Linked DNA regions of Selenomonas sputigena. The protein of the gene in region 1 interacts with the protein of each later gene in a pairwise test. Links are inferred from orthologs where the notes say so. Each region holds a gene or a part of one and is shown on either strand. Other genes may lie near its edges.

What was found.
Region 2: the proteins of OL236_RS06215 (region 1) and ftsZ interact in binary tests that used the Bacillus subtilis proteins (3 or more experiments, as listed by UniProt). The link is inferred for Selenomonas sputigena from one-to-one orthologs.

The regions. Positions count from the first base shown.
Region 1 is NZ_CP110383.1:1,277,611-1,280,771, reverse strand. Bases 306-3,149 are described here. They hold OL236_RS06215 (MGDG synthase family glycosyltransferase), read left to right. Parts: upstream 306-1,084; coding sequence 1,085-2,215; downstream 2,216-3,149. Other genes in these bases: OL236_RS06205 (FtsB family cell division protein), read left to right, coding at 2,781-3,077; OL236_RS06210 (hypothetical protein), read left to right, coding at 2,255-2,701; OL236_RS06220 (SDR family NAD(P)-dependent oxidoreductase), read left to right, coding at 306-962. Also shown: OL236_RS06225 (HU family DNA-binding protein), read left to right, coding at 1-131; more of OL236_RS06220, read left to right, coding at 210-305. UniProt on the Bacillus subtilis protein: Processive glucosyltransferase involved in the biosynthesis of both the bilayer- and non-bilayer-forming membrane glucolipids.
Region 2 is NZ_CP110383.1:147,860-151,073, reverse strand. Bases 296-3,192 are described here. They hold ftsZ (cell division protein FtsZ), read right to left. Parts: upstream 2,354-3,192; coding sequence 1,238-2,353; downstream 296-1,237. Other genes in these bases: OL236_RS00735 (DUF881 domain-containing protein), read right to left, coding at 2,843-3,192; OL236_RS00740 (small basic family protein), read right to left, coding at 2,511-2,846; OL236_RS00750 (phosphodiester glycosidase family protein), read right to left, coding at 296-1,041. In the rest of the region: more of OL236_RS00750, read right to left, coding at 1-295; more of OL236_RS00735, read right to left, coding at 3,193-3,214. UniProt on the Bacillus subtilis protein: Essential cell division protein that forms a contractile ring structure (Z ring) at the future cell division site. The regulation of the ring assembly controls the timing and the location of cell division.

The DNA.
Region 1 (3,161 bases):
TCGAGGTCAAGGATCGCGCTGCCCGTACCGGCCGCAATCCGCAGACGGGCAAGGAAATCAAGATTGCCGCTTCGAGGAATCCTGTTTTCAAGGCTGGCAAGGCATTGAAGGATGCTGTCAACAACAAGTGAGCACGGTGGCTCTCCGAGGGCTGGGTTTTTACCCAGCCTTTTTTCGTAGCATTTTGCAGTTTTCGAGAGGTGGTTCGCATGAATCGCGTTGTTCTTCTTACGGGCGGCACGTCGGGCATCGGCCTTGCGGCGGCGCGTCTTTTCCTGCAGGCGGGCAGCACGGTCGCTCTGGCGGGGCGCTCGGCGACGCGCGGCGAGGCGGCGCTCGCTTCGTTAGGTGAATTGGCGCTCGATGGGCGCGCCGCGTTCTTCGCCGCCGACCTGCGCCGCGCCGATGAGGCGAGGCGGCTCGTGGGTGCGGTGTGCGAACGCTTTTCGCGACTCGATGTTCTCGTGAATTCGGCAGGGATCTATTTGGAACGCGCGTTGGAAGAATTGACAGAAGAGGAATTCGAGGACGTCATGGACACGAACGTCAAGGGCACCTTTTTCACAACACAGGCGGCGCTTGCGCCCTTGAAGGAGAGTCGCGGCAGCATTGTCAATCTTTCGTCTGACGCGGGGATTCACGGCAATTTCCTGTGCACGGCCTACTGCGCATCGAAGGGCGCCGTGACGCTCTTCACAAAATCTCTGGCCTTGGAACTCGCGCCTTTCGGCGTGCGCGTGAACTGCGTGTGCCCCGGAGATGTTGCGACACCGATGACGGAGGCGCAGCTGCAGGATGCTCCTGACCGTGAAGAGGCTCTGCGGCAGATGTCGGGCGTCTATCCGCTCGGTCGTATCGCGCGGGCGGAAGAAGTCGCCGATATTATTTTTTTTCTGACCTCCGATGCCGCTTCCTTCGTGACGGGCGCGGCGTGGAGCGTGGACGGCGGCCTTACGGCTTGAGGAGGCAGGCGGCAGCGAACGTCTGTTTCGTTGTATCTCCTCCTTGCTTGTGCTAAAATAGAGGGCATAACAAAGGAGAATTGTTTGACTATTTCATTTTCAAGAGTGAAGGAAGGTCGGTTATGGCGGCTCGCAGCTATCTGATCGTAGCGGCGTCGATCGGCTCTGGACACATGAAGGCGGCGGAAGCCTTGGCAGCGGCTCTTTTGCGGGCGGAGCCGAAGGCGCATGTGGCGGTCGTCGACTTCACGAGGCGCGATACGGCATGGGTCACTTGGTTCATGAAGGCGGCCTATCTGAAGATGCTGCACTTCATGCCGAACCTTTACCAGCTACTCTATCGTTTCACGGGGCACAGGCAGGGCGCTTCGCCCGTGCAGAAGCTCATCGCTTCCTTGACGAAGCGCAACATGCGCAGACTTGTGCGTCTCCATGCAGCGGACACGGTGATCTGCACGCATCCTTTTCCCGAGGGTGCGGCGTCGTGTCTCAAGAAGAGCGGCGAGGAAGATTTCTTTTTTGCCACGGTTCTTACGGACTACAGCGTGCATCGCATGTGGTTCTATCCGGGTGTCGACGCCTTCTTTGTCGCGACGGAGAGGATGCGGCGCAGCCTCGTCAAGGAAGGCTGTGCAGCGACGGCGGTTCATGCGACGGGCATTCCGATTCTGCCGCTGTCCCCAGCAGATTTTGACCGTGCGGCGATTTGCGAAAGGCTGGGACTCAGCGAGTCGCTTCCTACAATCCTCGTCATGGGCGGCGGGCTTGGACTCGGCGATGTGGCTCAGTCTCTTGAAAAGCTTGAGGATGTCGCAGAAAAGCTGCAGATCCTCGTTGTTGCAGGGAAGAACGAGCGCCTTCTTGCTTGGGTCAAAGCACACGCCGTGCGCTCGCACCATGCGGTTCGCGCCTGGGGGTACACCAATGCGGTGCCTGATCTGATGGCGGTTGCAGCGCTTCTCATATCGAAGCCTGGCGCATTGACCATCAGCGAGGCGTGGGCGATGGGCGTGCCGCTGATCCTGCATGAGCCGATTCCAGGGCCGGAGCTTGAGAATGCGATGATTGCAAGCGAGCGCGGTACGGCGGTTTGGCTCGGCAAGGGCGAGAATCTGGCGGCTCTCGTCATGGGGTTGCTGGGGGACGCGTCGCGTCTCGCCTCCATGCGCGAGGCGGCGCTTCTCGCAAGCCGCCCCGCAGCGGCGCAGGAGATCGCACAGTTTCTGCAGATGGCAGGCGCAAGCGTCGGTTGACGAATATGGTTTTTACGATTTCGGGCGAGGGTGGTTTTTGTGGCAGTATCGAAATTGGAAAAGGACGCGAACGGCGCGTTTCTCTGTCCGCAGTGCGGCAGGCCACTTCGCACGGTTGAGGGCGGCACGGTCATGATTCGGGGCGGCAAGGCGGATTTGGAAAGTGTGAAGCCGCGCTACGAATGCGACAACTGCAGAGTGTTTTACCGCGAGCTTCTGAATTCGGGTTATTACGATGTGTTTGACATGCCGAAAATCAAGGCAGTCGGCGATCTCACGCCGACGATTCTGCGCGTTGACGCCGAGGGACACGCGCCGTGCCCTCGCTGCGGCGGGCAGCTCGACCTCGTCGAATGGCAGCCCGTTCATCTCGTGGACGGCAAGGCGGATATGGAAAACGTCTCGCCGCACTTTCGCTGTGCGAGCTGCGATTCCATATTTCGTCGCATAGCGACGACAGAATATTTCCAGTGGGCGGAGAAGTAGCCGTCCCGATCGCAGAAAGAAGATGCTCCGTGCAGCTGTACGGGCAGGAGAAGCGCATCGATGTGCACGGAAGGTCGTGATGGAGATGGTAACGGAAAGCAAGCGCAGGGGACACCGACTCGACTGGTTCGTCGTCGTCATCCTTTGCGTGCTCGGGTACTTCTCCTACACGATGATCGATCAGCAGATTCACCTGAACGAGCTTGACCGCGACTGCGCGGCGGCGCAGCAGCGTCTGGAAACAGCGCAGCGGGAGAACGCAGAGCTTAAGGACCTCAAGGCAAAGCTCGACGATCCCGTTTACATCGAGAAGACGGCACGCGAAGAGCTAGGCATGACGCACGAGGGCGAGCTGCCGTATATCGCGAAGAAGTGAGAAGAGGCTGCCGCATGAGTCGATGAGACGCATGTAGCGGTCTCTTTTTGTTTTCTCGTTTCACGCGCGGATTTTCTTGACAGC
Region 2 (3,214 bases), 1.1 Mb from region 1 along the record:
CACACGTACGGCGTCGCCGACCTTCACTTGGGCGAAGGCGTCCTTCGCCTTGCCGTGCACTGAGATGACGAGGCCGTCTTTCGGAATTGGGCTGTCCGACAAGTTGACCGCAGCGACCCTGCCGCCTCGAACAATGTACTCCTGTCCATATTCATTCGTGCGCGTCGTCGAGCCATAGTAATGATTGTAAATCACGAGACTGTCCTCGCCGCGCTCCGCATCGACGCCGCCCACGGGCCAGCTTCTCTTGCCGAGCGTCACCGTTCCGCTGTAATCGACAGGGCCGAAATATGTCCTGCCGTCAGCGGCAAACCCCACGGCGCTGCGCCGAAAGTACGTCGTGCCGACGATCGTGCCGTCCAGCTTCAAAAGGCCAAGGATCTCGCCGCTCGGTGCAAAGTAGGATGCATTGATCGCCGCGGCGGCTTCTGCCATATCCGACATCGCGCTGACCGTGGCGCGTCCTGGCACAGCTCCCTTGGCGAGTACAGGCACAACGCGGTAGCGAGCAGGATCAGCCTCCAGCACCCATCCCGTCAGGCGGCCGCGAGCGTCGAGCCTCTTGAGCGTCGAGAGCTTCAAACCGGGCGCAGGCGTCTCCTCAGAAACGACCTCATACTCTTTCTGTACATCGATGAAGAGGCGCGTCGGGTTCGCCAGCGTCTTGACCTCGTAAGATGCCGGCGCCGCAAGATCGATGACGACCTTGACGCCCTGCGGCACGGCCGATACACGCACGTTCTCGACCATGCTGCCCGAAATCTCCGGCTGCACGGCCTGACTGCGTGCGCCCGCAAGGAAAAGCACGATCCTCTGTCCGTCGTTTTCCGTATGGACTTCGTAGGCGGGCAGCGTCGTCAAGTCGAAGACGACGCGCTCACGCTCGTCGCTCGTACCAAAGCGCACGCCCGTCAGCGTCTTCGCCGCTTGCTGCTGCACCTGCACACGAGCCTGCGTTTGCGGCAGTGCCGCAAAAGAAACGGCATCTGTTCCCAAGGCCACCGCCAGAGCCAAAGCCAGACTCAGCGCCATCTTCCTCATACTCTCGCCATCCCCTCAAAATCCATCTAGTGAAGACTATTATAGCACGGATTCAAGCGAATCGGTGGAAAATCTTTGACTGAAAATCCTTTAACGAAGGAACGGAACATGCGCCGCATCATGCACACGCAAAACAGGCATCCTTCCATCATCGGAAAGATGCCTGTTGTTTTTCGCGTTATTTCTCCGCACGTCCTCAGTCGCGCTTTCGATTCATCCATTCGGGGATGTCGAAGTTGCTGAAGCTCGGCGCCTTCGGCAGCGGCGTGTCGGCCTGGGGGACGGGCTTTGCGCCGGGCTGCGCGGGCTTTCCCTGGGCAGCCGTCGCAGCGGGACGCTGGATGCCTACCGTATCGTTGTCAAATCCCGTCGCGATGACGGTCACGCGCACGGTATCGCCGAGCGTTTCGTCGAGGGAAGCGCCGAAGATGATGTTCGCATCGACGTTGACGGCCTCCTGAATCGTCGACGAGGCTTCGTTGACTTCGTACATGCTGAGGTTCTCCGCCGAGCTGGAGATATTGAGGAGAACGCCGTGCGCCCCTTCGATGCTCGTCTCCAAGAGCGGCGACTCGATCGCGTACTTGGCGGCGGCGACTGCGGCGTTCTCGCCCGTCGCCTCGCCGATGCCCATGAGCGCCGAACCTGCATTGCTCATGATGGACTTGACGTCAGCGAAGTCGAGGTTGATCAGCCCCGGCACAGCGATGAGGTCGGAAATGCCCTTGACGCCCTGGCGCAGGACGTCGTCGGCGAAGCTGAACGCATCCGTGATCGAGGTCTTCTTGTCGACGACCTGCAGCAGGCGGTCATTCGGAATCGTGATGATCGTGTCGACGTGCTGCTGCAGCTTATCGATGCCCGCCTCCGCCTTCTTCTGGCGCAGACGTCCTTCAAACGTGAAGGGGCGTGTGACGACCCCGACGGTCAGAGCGCCGATCTCACGCGCACACTCAGCGACGACGGGCGCCGCTCCCGTGCCCGTGCCGCCGCCCATGCCGGCGGTCACGAAGACCATGTCCGCGCCCTGCAGCGACTGCAGGATGTCATCGCGGCTCTCCTCCGCCGCCTGCTCGCCGATCTCAGGACGCGCACCCGCACCGAGGCCGCGCGTAAGTTTCTCGCCGATCTGGATGCGTTTCGGCGCCATCGCGTGCAAAAGAGCCTGCGCGTCCGTGTTGACAGCGATAAACTCCACGCCCTGCAATCCCGCTGAAATCATGCGGTTCACAGCATTGCTGCCGCCGCCTCCCACGCCAATGACCTTGATCTTGGCGAACTGGTCCAAACCCATATCATCCAATTCAAACACGATAGCAACCCCCAAAATATAGCATAGTCCGCCTTTCGTCCCACCAGAGGGAGTACGGCAGTCGTCCTCAAAAGTTTCCCTACCATTCTATCATTATTTTAATACGTACGCCATAAAAAAATTATGAAAATGCTTGCTTTTTTCTCTTTTTGCCTCTCTAATTATGCTTTTCGAAGAAATGACGGCGCAGAATCGCCAGATTCTGGAAGACACGCAAGCCGAACGCCAAGAGCGCCACATAGTAGAGGTCGATGCCGAGCCGATCGCCGATGTAGACGAGAAAGGCGGCCATGAGAGCGTTCATAAAGAAGCCCGAGATGAATACGGCATTGTCGAAGTGGTTTTCCGACGCCGCCCGCAGGCCGCCGAAAACGGAATCGAGCGAGGCGAGCAAGGCGACGGAGGAAAGCTTCGCGTAGGCGAGCGGCACAGTGATCGGCGAGAGCATGCCGACGGCGACGCCGACGAGAAGTCCGAGAACGGGCAGGATCATCTTGCTCCCTCCTTTTCATCCGAAAGCGTTTCGATGGCTTTCGCGTACTTGAACGACGCCGCGCCCTTGTAGGCGGGCACCTCGACATGCTCTTCCTTCTTGACGTCGATCTGTATGCCCCAGACCTTCAGAGTGTCCTCGACGCCGCCACGCATCTTGATCGACTTCTCCAAACTGTCGGGGTCGCCGATGGCATGAATCTTGTAGGGCGGTGCCGAACGCACATTGTTGACGGAGAGCGTCGGCCCCGCGCAGCGGATCTCCGACGTGCCCGTGAGCCTCTGCCCATTGATGGACACGGCCTCTGCCCCTGCGGCACGCAGTTCGTTGATGACGCGCAGGAGATCGTCGTCATGAATGAGGTAGAG